One region of the Rhizobium sp. AB2/73 genome, then DNA from elsewhere that is predicted to be linked to it. Evidence: predicted binding sites of a transcription regulator. Region 1 holds the regulator's gene; each other region holds the start of a gene.
What was found. Region 1 encodes LexA, which represses DNA repair genes until DNA is damaged. Its sites were predicted from a motif close to TGTTCNNNNTGTGTTCNG; they were not measured.
Positions count from the first base shown of each region.

Region 2: I8E17_RS02210 (PA0069 family radical SAM protein) is a predicted target of LexA. The motif match lies at 1,294-1,311, and genes of this name have one in related genera.
Region 3: dinB (DNA polymerase IV) is a predicted target of LexA. The motif match lies at 1,791-1,808, and genes of this name have one in related genera.

Region 1 covers NZ_CP067071.1:1,388,895-1,392,174, forward strand. The annotation lists gene I8E17_RS07015 (ComEC/Rec2 family competence protein) at 1-1,686, shown strand, start outside; gene lexA (transcriptional repressor LexA) at 1,667-2,389, opposite strand; gene I8E17_RS07025 (VOC family protein) at 2,809-3,280, shown strand, end outside.
Region 2 covers NZ_CP067071.1:434,998-438,277, forward strand. The annotation lists gene I8E17_RS02210 (PA0069 family radical SAM protein) at 67-1,224, opposite strand; gene I8E17_RS02215 (glycosyl transferase) at 1,466-1,984, shown strand; gene I8E17_RS02220 (hypothetical protein) at 2,259-2,567, shown strand; gene moaB (molybdenum cofactor biosynthesis protein B) at 2,599-3,153, opposite strand; gene I8E17_RS02230 (4-(cytidine 5'-diphospho)-2-C-methyl-D-erythritol kinase) at 3,153-3,280, opposite strand, start outside.
Region 3 covers NZ_CP067073.1:1,013,735-1,017,014, reverse strand. The annotation lists gene I8E17_RS30780 (Orn/Lys/Arg decarboxylase N-terminal domain-containing protein) at 1-542, shown strand, start outside; gene I8E17_RS30775 (GNAT family N-acetyltransferase) at 565-1,125, shown strand; gene I8E17_RS30770 (hypothetical protein) at 1,155-1,478, opposite strand; gene dinB (DNA polymerase IV) at 1,862-2,959, shown strand; gene I8E17_RS30760 (pyridoxal 5'-phosphate synthase) at 3,052-3,280, opposite strand, start outside.

The DNA.
Region 1 (3,280 bases):
TCTCTGATGGATATGGCCGATATCTGGCTCGCCGGCCTGCGCAACAGCATAGGCGACAGGATCAGGCAAACCTTGCCGGGAGATACCGGCGCCTTTGCAGCGGCGCTTGTCACCGATGAGCGACGTGCGATCTCGAAGGATACGACCGAAGCCCTGCGAATTGCCGGCCTGACCCACATCATTGCAATTTCCGGCCTCAACATGGCGCTATCGGCCGGCATCTTCTATGTCGGTCTGCGATATCTGTTCAGCCTGTTTCCCGGTGTCGCGCAGGCTTGGCCGACCAAGAAGTTCGCAGCCCTCGGCGCGCTTCTCACTGTTACGGCCTATTATCTCATCTCCGGCTTCGGCGTGTCTGCCGAGCGTGCCTTCATCATGATGGCGATCATGCTTGTGGCCGTGCTTTTCGATCGGCCATCGATCAGTCTGCGCAACGTCGCACTTTCTGCCATTGTCATTCTTGTACTGTCGCCGTCGCAAGTGCTCGGCCCGAGCTTCCAGATGTCTTATGCCGCAACGCTGGCGCTGGTGTCGGGCTATTCGCTCTGGAAACGGCGGCGGCATCGTGAAAACATCCTGCCGCGCCTCCGTGTACTAAGTCCGCTATTGTTCGTCACGCGTTTCTTCGCAGGCGTGACGTCGACTTCGTTCATCGGTGGCGCATCGACCGCTATCTTCTCGATCGAGCATTTTCACCGATTGGCGACATATGGGCTTGCTGCCAATCTCGCCGCTATGCCCATCGTCTCCTTCATCGTCATGCCATTCGGCATGGCGGCGATGCTGCTCATGCCGCTCGGTCTCGACGGGCCTTTCTGGAAAGTCACCGGAGAGGGACTGGAACTCGTTATCATGATCGCAAGAACCGTAGCCGGTTGGGGAGGCGATATTACCTTCGGTCGCCAGCCGGCCTGGCTGATGCCGACATTCATTATCGGCTTCCTGATCATGAGCATATTGCGGACCCGGCTTCGCCATCTGGGCCTGCTATTATCGCTCTTGTCCATGGGCTTGGCGGCATTCGGACCTGGCGTACCGAAACCCGACCTGATGATCTCCGAAGATGGCGTCCTGGTCGCGTTGCGCCAGGACGATATACTCGCGACCAATCGCGAGAGACCGCAGGCCTTCATTTTCGAACAATGGCAAAAGGCACTGGTCGCGGCGGACCATCAGCCTCCGACTATGCTCCCGGCTGACAGCCGACTTCCACAAATCGGTAAGGCAGATCGTTATAAGCGATTGAACAGTGAAGAACAGAAGGCGGTCCGCGTCGCAATGGAGGAGGCCTTGGACCGTACCATGCAGGGCAGTTTCGCCTGCCAGAAAGGAGCATGGTGCGCGGCCATGCTTGAAAACGGCGCGATATTGGTCACTATCGAAAACGCGGCCTACCTGCCCGCGGCTTGCGACACGGGGAACATTATCGTGACGCCAATCCGGCTACGGCTCGACCATTGCCGTTCCGGAGCGATGCTCATAACCGGTGCGACATTGCGCAAAACCGGCTCCATCGAAATGGCGCTTACCGCAGACAAGCCCATTATCTCAGCCGCATTCGAGGATCCGCAGCGTCCGTGGACCAGGCATCGAACCTATGATTGGCGCACCGGCAAATTCGACGCGCCAATTGCGCCAGCGTCACCCGCCGTCGACAATTCACCGGTCAGTGATAGCGACGAATAAGGCCAACGAGCTTGCCTTGAACTTTGACGCGGTCCGGTCCGAAGATGCGGGTTTCATAGGCCGGGTTTGCGGCTTCCAGCGCGATGGAGGCACCCTTGCGGCGGAAGCGCTTCAGCGTCGCTTCTTCGTCGTCGACGAGTGCAACGACGATATCGCCGGGATTAGCCGTCGTCGAATTGCGGATGATGACCGTGTCGCCGTCGAAAATTCCGGCATCGATCATCGAATCCCCTCGAACTTCAAGCGCATAATGTTCGCCGGATCCGAGCATGTCGGCGGGAACGGTAATATCGTGCGTATTGTTCTGGATGGCTGAGATCGGAACGCCGGCAGCGATGCGGCCCATCACCGGCACCGATGCCGAGCTATTGTGATCGTCATTTGCCACCTTCGACGGAGCGGGCGGGGCAACGGGCTGCGGCTTGCCGAGGCTGCCCTCGATAACGCTCGGTGAAAAGCCGCGGCGCTGCTGCAGGCTCGAATTATAGGCGTCGGGAAGCTTGATGACTTCGAGCGCTCTGGCCCGGTTCGGCAGCCGACGGATGAAGCCCCGCTCCTCCAGCGCCGTGATCAGGCGATGGATGCCGGATTTCGATGCCAGATCCAATGCATCCTTCATCTCGTCGAAGGATGGCGGAACACCGGATTCCTTCATGCGTTCATGAATGAAGAGAAGCAGTTCCTGCTGCTTGCGCGTCAACATCGTCTTGGAACCCCAGAATCAAGAAAAGCTGCGAAACAAATCCAGAACGGACACTATATGTTCCATATGTGTTCCGCAAGTGCTTAAATTTCGGTAAAGCCTTGTGAGGTCAGTTAAATAATTGCCATTTGCGAATGGATCGGCTCGGAACATCGGCGCGCTATATCTCCGTTAACCTGCAGAAAAATAAGAGAAATGCCGTTCTACTCGCTTCCAGGACTTTGTTGTTCAGCCCGTGCGCCGAGCATTTGGATGAACAGGCCGCGCGGCTGCATGAGCCGGCCATGGGAGAGAATCGGCAATCACGTTTGCGAGATTGCCTTCGATCCATGTCGTGTGCTCCGGGTGTTCCATGCTTCCATCTTGAATTGCGCGGGGGATGGGCGCAAATCTGCTGCCACAAGCAAACGGGAGAAGCCATGATTTCGTCTCCGCATCCGCTGGATCACCTCGTGCTGCCAACCGTCGACATCGCTTTGGCGCGCGAGCGCCTCGGCAAGCTCGGTTTTACGGTGGCTCCGGATGCGCGCCATCCCTTTGGCACACAGAATGCCTGCGTCTTTCTTGCCGATAAAACCTATTTAGAGCCTCTGGGCGTGGCATCGACGGAGCAGTGCGAGAAGAGCATCTTGGATGGCAACGTTTTCGTTGCTCGTGACCAGGCTTATCGCTTCCGGGTCGGCGAAAATGGCTTTTCGACCGTGGTATTCGGTACGGATGATGCGGTGGCGGATGACAAGCGCTTCAAAGAGGCGGCGATTTCTGCGGGACAGATGCTGGATTTCTCCCGTCCCATGAAGATGCCGGACGGCACCGAAACCACAGCCGGCTTTCGTCTTGCCTTTGCCGCTGATCTGCGTGCGCCGGATTTTCTCGCCTTCTGCTGTCAAC
Region 2 (3,280 bases), 950 kb from region 1:
CCGGTGGATCATGGCGGCGAAGCCAGGGGCTTTTCCAGCGGGTACAGGGAAAACCCGCAGGGATCGTCAGAGCAGCGACAGCTGCACGCCGCTGCCATCCGGCGGCACGAACAGGTCGTCGCGTAGCGCAATATTGCGGCGGGTGAGCTCGAGCCGGCGCGTCGCCATTTCGAAGCGGCGGCTGATCTGCCAGGCATAAGGCCCGGCACCTTTCATGCGTTTGCCGAATTCGGCATCGTAATCCTTGCCGCCGCGCATGGAGCGGATCAGCGACATGACATGGCGATAGCGATCCGGATAGTGCTGCAGCAGCCAATCACGAAACAGCGGGCTCACCTCCAGCGGCAGCCGCAGGATGACATAGCTCGCCTCCTGCGCGCCGGCCGCCTTGCCAGCATCGAGGATGCGTTCGATTTCATGATCGTTGAGGGCAGGGATAATCGGCGCCACCATGATCGCGGTGCGGATGCCGGCCTCGTTCAAAGCCTGGATCGCCTCCAGCCGCCGTGGCGGTGTCGCTGCCCGCGGTTCCATGGTGCGTGCGAGCTTCCGGTCGAGCGTCGTCACCGATACTCCCACCCGCACAAGGTTCTTGGCGGCCATCTCCTTCAGAATATCGATATCGCGCATGACCAGCGCCGACTTGGTGACGATGGCAACTGGGTGGTTTGCCCGGTTCAGCACCTCAAGGATCTGGCGCATGATCCGCCATTCCTTCTCGATCGGCTGATAGGGGTCGGTATTGGTGCCGATGGCGATAACGCGCGGCTTGTAGCCGGGTTTTGCCAATTCTCGCTCCAGCAGCTTGGCCGCATCCGGCTTGGCAAATAGCTTCGATTCGAAATCCAGCCCGGCAGATAGCCCCATATAGGCATGCGTCGGCCGCGCGAAGCAATAGATGCAGCCATGCTCGCAACCGCGATAGGGATTGATGGAACGATCGAAAGAAATATCGGGGGATTCGTTACGGGTAATGGCCGTGCGCGGCTTCTCCACCTGCACCTCGGTCTTGAAGGGCGGCAACTCCTCCCAGCTCTGCCAGCCGTCATCGAAGGCTTCGCGCTGCTGCGGCTCGAAGCGGCCGCTGGGGTTCAATCCGGCACCGCGCCCACGCCGGCGTTCGGCGTCGATCCTGAGACCGGAGTCGGCGATCAAAGCGTTGGCAACGTCTGCCGTATTGGCAGGCGCGAAAGCGGCCTGCCCTGCAAGGGACTGCTCGTTCATCGGTAGCTCCAGGGCGGCTCATGCCATCGCATGCCGCGTCTAAGATGATTAAATTCCTATCCGACAAATGAGAACATTGCAAGAACAAAAATCCGCGACCGTCATTTTTCATCTCATTCACAGGAGGCATTCGGCGGTGCCGGCTGTGAGAATTTTCGGCCGTTTATGATGCTTTTCTTAAACGCTTGAGCCTGAGGGTTAGGTGCTGGCAATAAATTATGCGCCGCACTATAAATGGGCAATGTTGACGGTCATCATCGAATGCCAGGATCACGAACCCGAGCTGGCGCAGACATTGGCGGCATTGGTGGCAGGAGCGGTCGAAGGGCTGGTCAGCGACGTGGTCGTGCTTGATCATGGTTCCAGGGACGGCACATCGAAGGTGGCCGATGCTGCCGGCTGCCGTTTTTATTCGCAGTGGGATATCAAGGATATATTGCGGTCTGCGAGGGGCGAATGGTTGCTGCTGGTCGAGCCGGGCGCGCGGCCGCAAGCCGGCTGGATCGATGAGATCGCCGAATATGTCTCGCTGAACAAGGTGCCGGCGCGCTTTACAGCATCACGCGGCTATCGTCGCCCGTTCCTGAAGCGAATCGGCCGCCGTACGGCGCCGCTGGAACTGGGTTTGCTGCTTTCCAAGCACCAGGCGATCGCCGTCGCCAGGTCGGGCATGGGGCTGGCGGAGTTCGCCAAGGGACAGAAGGGCCGACGGCTTTCAAGCGAGCTCATTCCGTCCTGGGTGGCGCGCGCTGCGCGGTAGGGCCTAAAGCGTTTCCGCTTTCTTCGAATCGCGAAATCGCTTCATCTTCTTGTTTTTACGCAGCTCCGGACGCAAAGCCGCTTCGCACTTTTGCTGGAACTGCGCTAGCGCGCAGATTCCATTTGTAAACGCGCGAATAGCTGCGATAATTCGCGTGTGGCGGCACCTTATGCGTGTCGCGTCAGGCGGCCGACCATGAAGATGCCGATATCAGGCGGAACTGGTCAGCGGAACTCTCCTTTTCTGCCGGGATTTCGGCGAAAGGAGGTGCGTTATGAAACGCACGATGCTCTACCGCCTCATGGCAACGATCTTCGTTGCAAGTGCAACTCTTTTCCCCGGTATTGCCGCCGCTCAGGTGACCTTGGCCTGCGCTCAACGCGTCGATATCGTCGCGTTTCTTGGCGACCATCTTTCGGAAAAGCTTTCGGCCGTCGGCAAGCTCGATCAGAGCACGATTGTTGAGATCTACGCCGCCGAAAGCGGCAACTGGACATTGCTGATGAGCGATGTGTCCGGCCGGAGCTGCATCATTCTCACCGGCGATTCTTGGGAATCAATTCCTGTTCTGCCGAAGGCATGATCGACGCGCAATATCGCGTTGAGCAGAAGACCTATCTCGAGCCGGCGCCGCGCTTTAGATGCTCGTCGAGGCGCGGCATGATCTCCACGAAATTGCAAGGCATGTGGCGATAGTCGAGTTGCGCCTTCAAGATGCCGTCCCATGCATCCTTGCAGGCGCCAGGCGAACCCGGCAGTACGAAGATGAAGGTGGCATTGGCCACACCGCCGGTCGCCCGTGACTGGATCGTCGCCGTGCCGATCTTGTCATAGGAAATGCGATGGAAGACCTCGGAAAACCCATCCATCCGCTTCTCGAACAGCGGCTCCAGCGCCTCGGGCGTGACATCGCGGCCGGTAAAGCCCGTGCCGCCGGTGGTAATCACCACATCGACCGCATCGTCCTTCGTCCAGGCTTCCACCTGCGTGCGGATGCGCTCCTTGTCGTCGGGCACGATGGCGCGGGCAGCAAGCCTATGGCCCGCCTCCGCAATGCGGGCAACCAGCGTATCGCCGGATTTATCGTCAGCGAGCGTGCGCGTGTCGGAAACGGTCAACACGGCGATGCCTATGGGAATGAAGGATCTTTCGTTGCCTGACGCTGCCATCATGCCTCTCCCGCGATCGTTTCGGTTACCTGGAAATACCAGTCCGGCCGCTGCCTGTGAAGCGAAGCGGCGGCCGCCGTCGCCTGTTCGATATCGTTGAAAATACCGAAGCACGTCGCACCGGAAC
Region 3 (3,280 bases), on a different replicon from region 1:
CACCCGGTGTCGAAGCCAGCAAGGCCGGCACCCTGATCAGCGGCCTTGTCGCCTTTAAAAAGCTTCATGACGACAACGCGCTGCTGGAAGAGGCCATTCCGGAATTCTACCGCCGCCGCCCCGGTCGCTATGCGGGCGTGCGCCTGCGGGATCTTTGCGCTGACATGCACAATTTCTTCCGCCAGGCCGATGTGAGCGCCCTGCAGACGAAGCAGTTTTCCGCCGAACACCTGCCGCCGATCGCCATGTCGCCGCACGATGCCGCGCGCTGCCTGGTGCGCAACGATGTCGACTATCTGCCGATCGACGCCATTGCCGGCCGCATCGCGACCACACCCTTCGTCGTCTATCCCCCGGGGATTGCGACCATCGTGCCCGGCGAGCGCCTGACCGAACAGGCAAAGCCCATGATCGACTATCTCAAGATGTTCGAAACCTGCTTCAACACCTTCCCCGGCTTCGAGGTGGAGATCCAAGGCCTCTATCGCGAGGTCGATGCATCCGGCAAGATCCGCCTCTATACCTACGTTGTCGCGGAATAGGCTTGGAAATTCAGGTTCGGACATGAAGCAGGATAAAACAATCATCGTTCGCCCATCCCGGGAGAGCGACGTCGATGCCATGCTGGCTATCTATCGCCGCCATATTCACCGCGGAGTCGAAGCCGGTGTCGATGATGGCGATACGCCGCAGCCGGATGATCTGCGCGAACGGCGCAAGAATTTGAAGGACCGCCGCTTCCCGCATGTCGTTGCGATCGAGGGTGAGAAGGTCGTCGGCTATGCCTATGTGGTGCTTTTTCGCAAGCGCCCCGCCTATCGTTATACCGTCAAGCATTCGATCTATGTGCATCACGACCATGTCGGCCAGGGTGTCGGAAGCCTGCTCATGCGCGGACTGATCGACGCCTGCGCGGCGGCCGGCTTCCGGCAGATGATCGGCTATATCGACGCGGACAACGTCGCTTCGCTCGCCTTGCACGAACGCTTCGGCTTTATTCGGGTCGGTCTGCTGCCGGCTGTTGCCTATCGCTACGGCCGCTGGGCCGATACCGTAATGGTCCAGCGCTCGCTCGGTCCCGGCTCCACCACGCAGCCGCCTCCACCGCCGCTCTCCACCCGCTGAAGCAGAGCCGCTTATTGGCTGCCGCGCGCTTAGGCCGGATGCTGCGTTTGAGCTGGCCTGAAGCCCAAGACGAAATTCACAACCTTCGACGAGGACATTTCGCAGGGCTTGAGGGAGAGGTTTGCTCCGGAGAGCATGTACAGATTAAAGCTGACGACATCGGTCCCGCCAAGCTCTTCGCCATAGAGCCAGATCCGTTTCCCGTCGGCCGATCGCTTGACCGTCACACCCCAGGGGCGACCTTGAAAATGCCCCTCCGAATAGCCGTCAGGCAGCTTCGCGAGCGCATGTTCGAAGCCCGACAATTCAGCGGGCAGCAGTTGCGGCGCGCCGTCGATCATGGTGCCAGGCATTCGTCACATATGCCGCAGCCGTCTTCGTCCATCTTCCTTGCCGACCGCAGCCTGCGGCAGCACAGACATGCGGTGCCATCGGCTCGGGACTCCTCGTCATGCTCGGGCGGGAGGATCTCCATAAGCAGGTCGGAAAGCGGATCGGTGGCGATTTGGCCCATCTTGAGGCTCCGTATTGGGGGACGGACAAGAGATAAGAAGCCTTGCGCGCATCTCAAGGTAGCGTTTGCGGCATGCCTGGCATGCGGCAATTTCCTCACCTCTTCCTAGCAAGACAACCGAGCCGGTTTGATATCGTCATCGAGGATGATATGTTCCGCATTTGTTTCAGCTTCCGCAATAACGGACCGCTCTGAAGCTACTGTGTAATGACCGAGACCGCCATGAACGACACCAGCTCGACCACTGTCCGGAAGATCATCCATGTCGATATGGATGCATTCTATGCATCGGTCGAGCAGCGGGACAATCCGGAGCTGCGCGGCAAGCCGCTTGCGGTCGGCGGGTCGGCTGCACGCGGCGTCGTGGCGGCCGCAAGCTACGAGGCCCGCGCCTTCGGCGTTCATTCGGCGATGCCTTCGGTTACCGCAAAACGCAAATGTCCGGACCTGATTTTCGTGCCGCCGCGCTTTGATGTCTACAGGGCGGTGTCGCAGCAGATCCGCGAGATCTTTGCCGAATATACTTCGATGATCGAGCCGTTGTCGCTCGACGAAGCCTACCTCGACGTCACCCAGAACCACAAGGGCATGGAAATCGCCACCGAGATCGCGCTGGAGATCCGGGCCAAGATCAAGCAGGTCACCGGCCTCAATGCTTCGGCCGGCATTTCCTACAATAAGTTCCTCGCCAAAATGGCAAGCGACCTCAACAAGCCGAACGGCCAGGCTGTCATTACACCAAGGAATGGCCCGGCCTTCGTCGAAACGCTTCCCGTCAAGAAATTCCACGGCGTCGGGCCGGCGACCGCCGAGCGGATGCATAAATATGGCATCGAAACCGGGCTGGATCTGAAATCGAAATCGCTCGCCTTCCTGCAGGAGCATTTTGGAAAGGCAGGCCCTTATTTCTACGGTATCGCCCGCGGCATCGACGAGCGCCAGGTAAAGCCGGACCGGGTTCGCAAATCCATAGGCGCGGAAGACACATTCGTTGAGGATATCGACCATCTAGAGCTGGCAACGGCGGAACTGCGGCCGCTTGCGCAGAAGGTTTGGCGCTACTGCGAAGCAGGCGGTTTCAACGCCAAGACGGTGACCGTGAAGATCAAATATTCGGACTTTACCCAGGCGACACGCAGTCGGACAAGCTCCTCGCCGATCGCAGACGTCGGCGCTGTCCTCGAGACAGCGTCGGCGCTTCTGGCAAGCGTCTACCCGTTTGCGCGGCCGATCCGGCTGCTCGGTATCACGCTTTCGTCTTTGACGAACGAAAAGGCCGACGATGGGAGCTTACAGCCCCAGCTCGATCTCGGCATCTGAGGGATGCTGATCCTCAGCGGTCACAGTGGCGGTCTAATCTTTCCACCGAAAGCAACGGAAACGGACAACCGCGGCCATCAAAGCGAAAATCATCAAGGCCAGAGCCGCTCCTTCAGCCAGCGCGCCTTTTCACGCCGATATCGCAAGCGATGGTGGCGGCGCTCTGAATCGCCCTGCCAGAATTCGACCTCATGCGGCATGACGATGAAAAGCGCCCAATCTGCAGCGACAAGATCGGGCTCGTCCCGCAACCGCCGATGCTGCAGTGCCAATGCATCATCGAGCTCCTGCGACGAACCCAGAACCTCGCTCTGCCGCTCG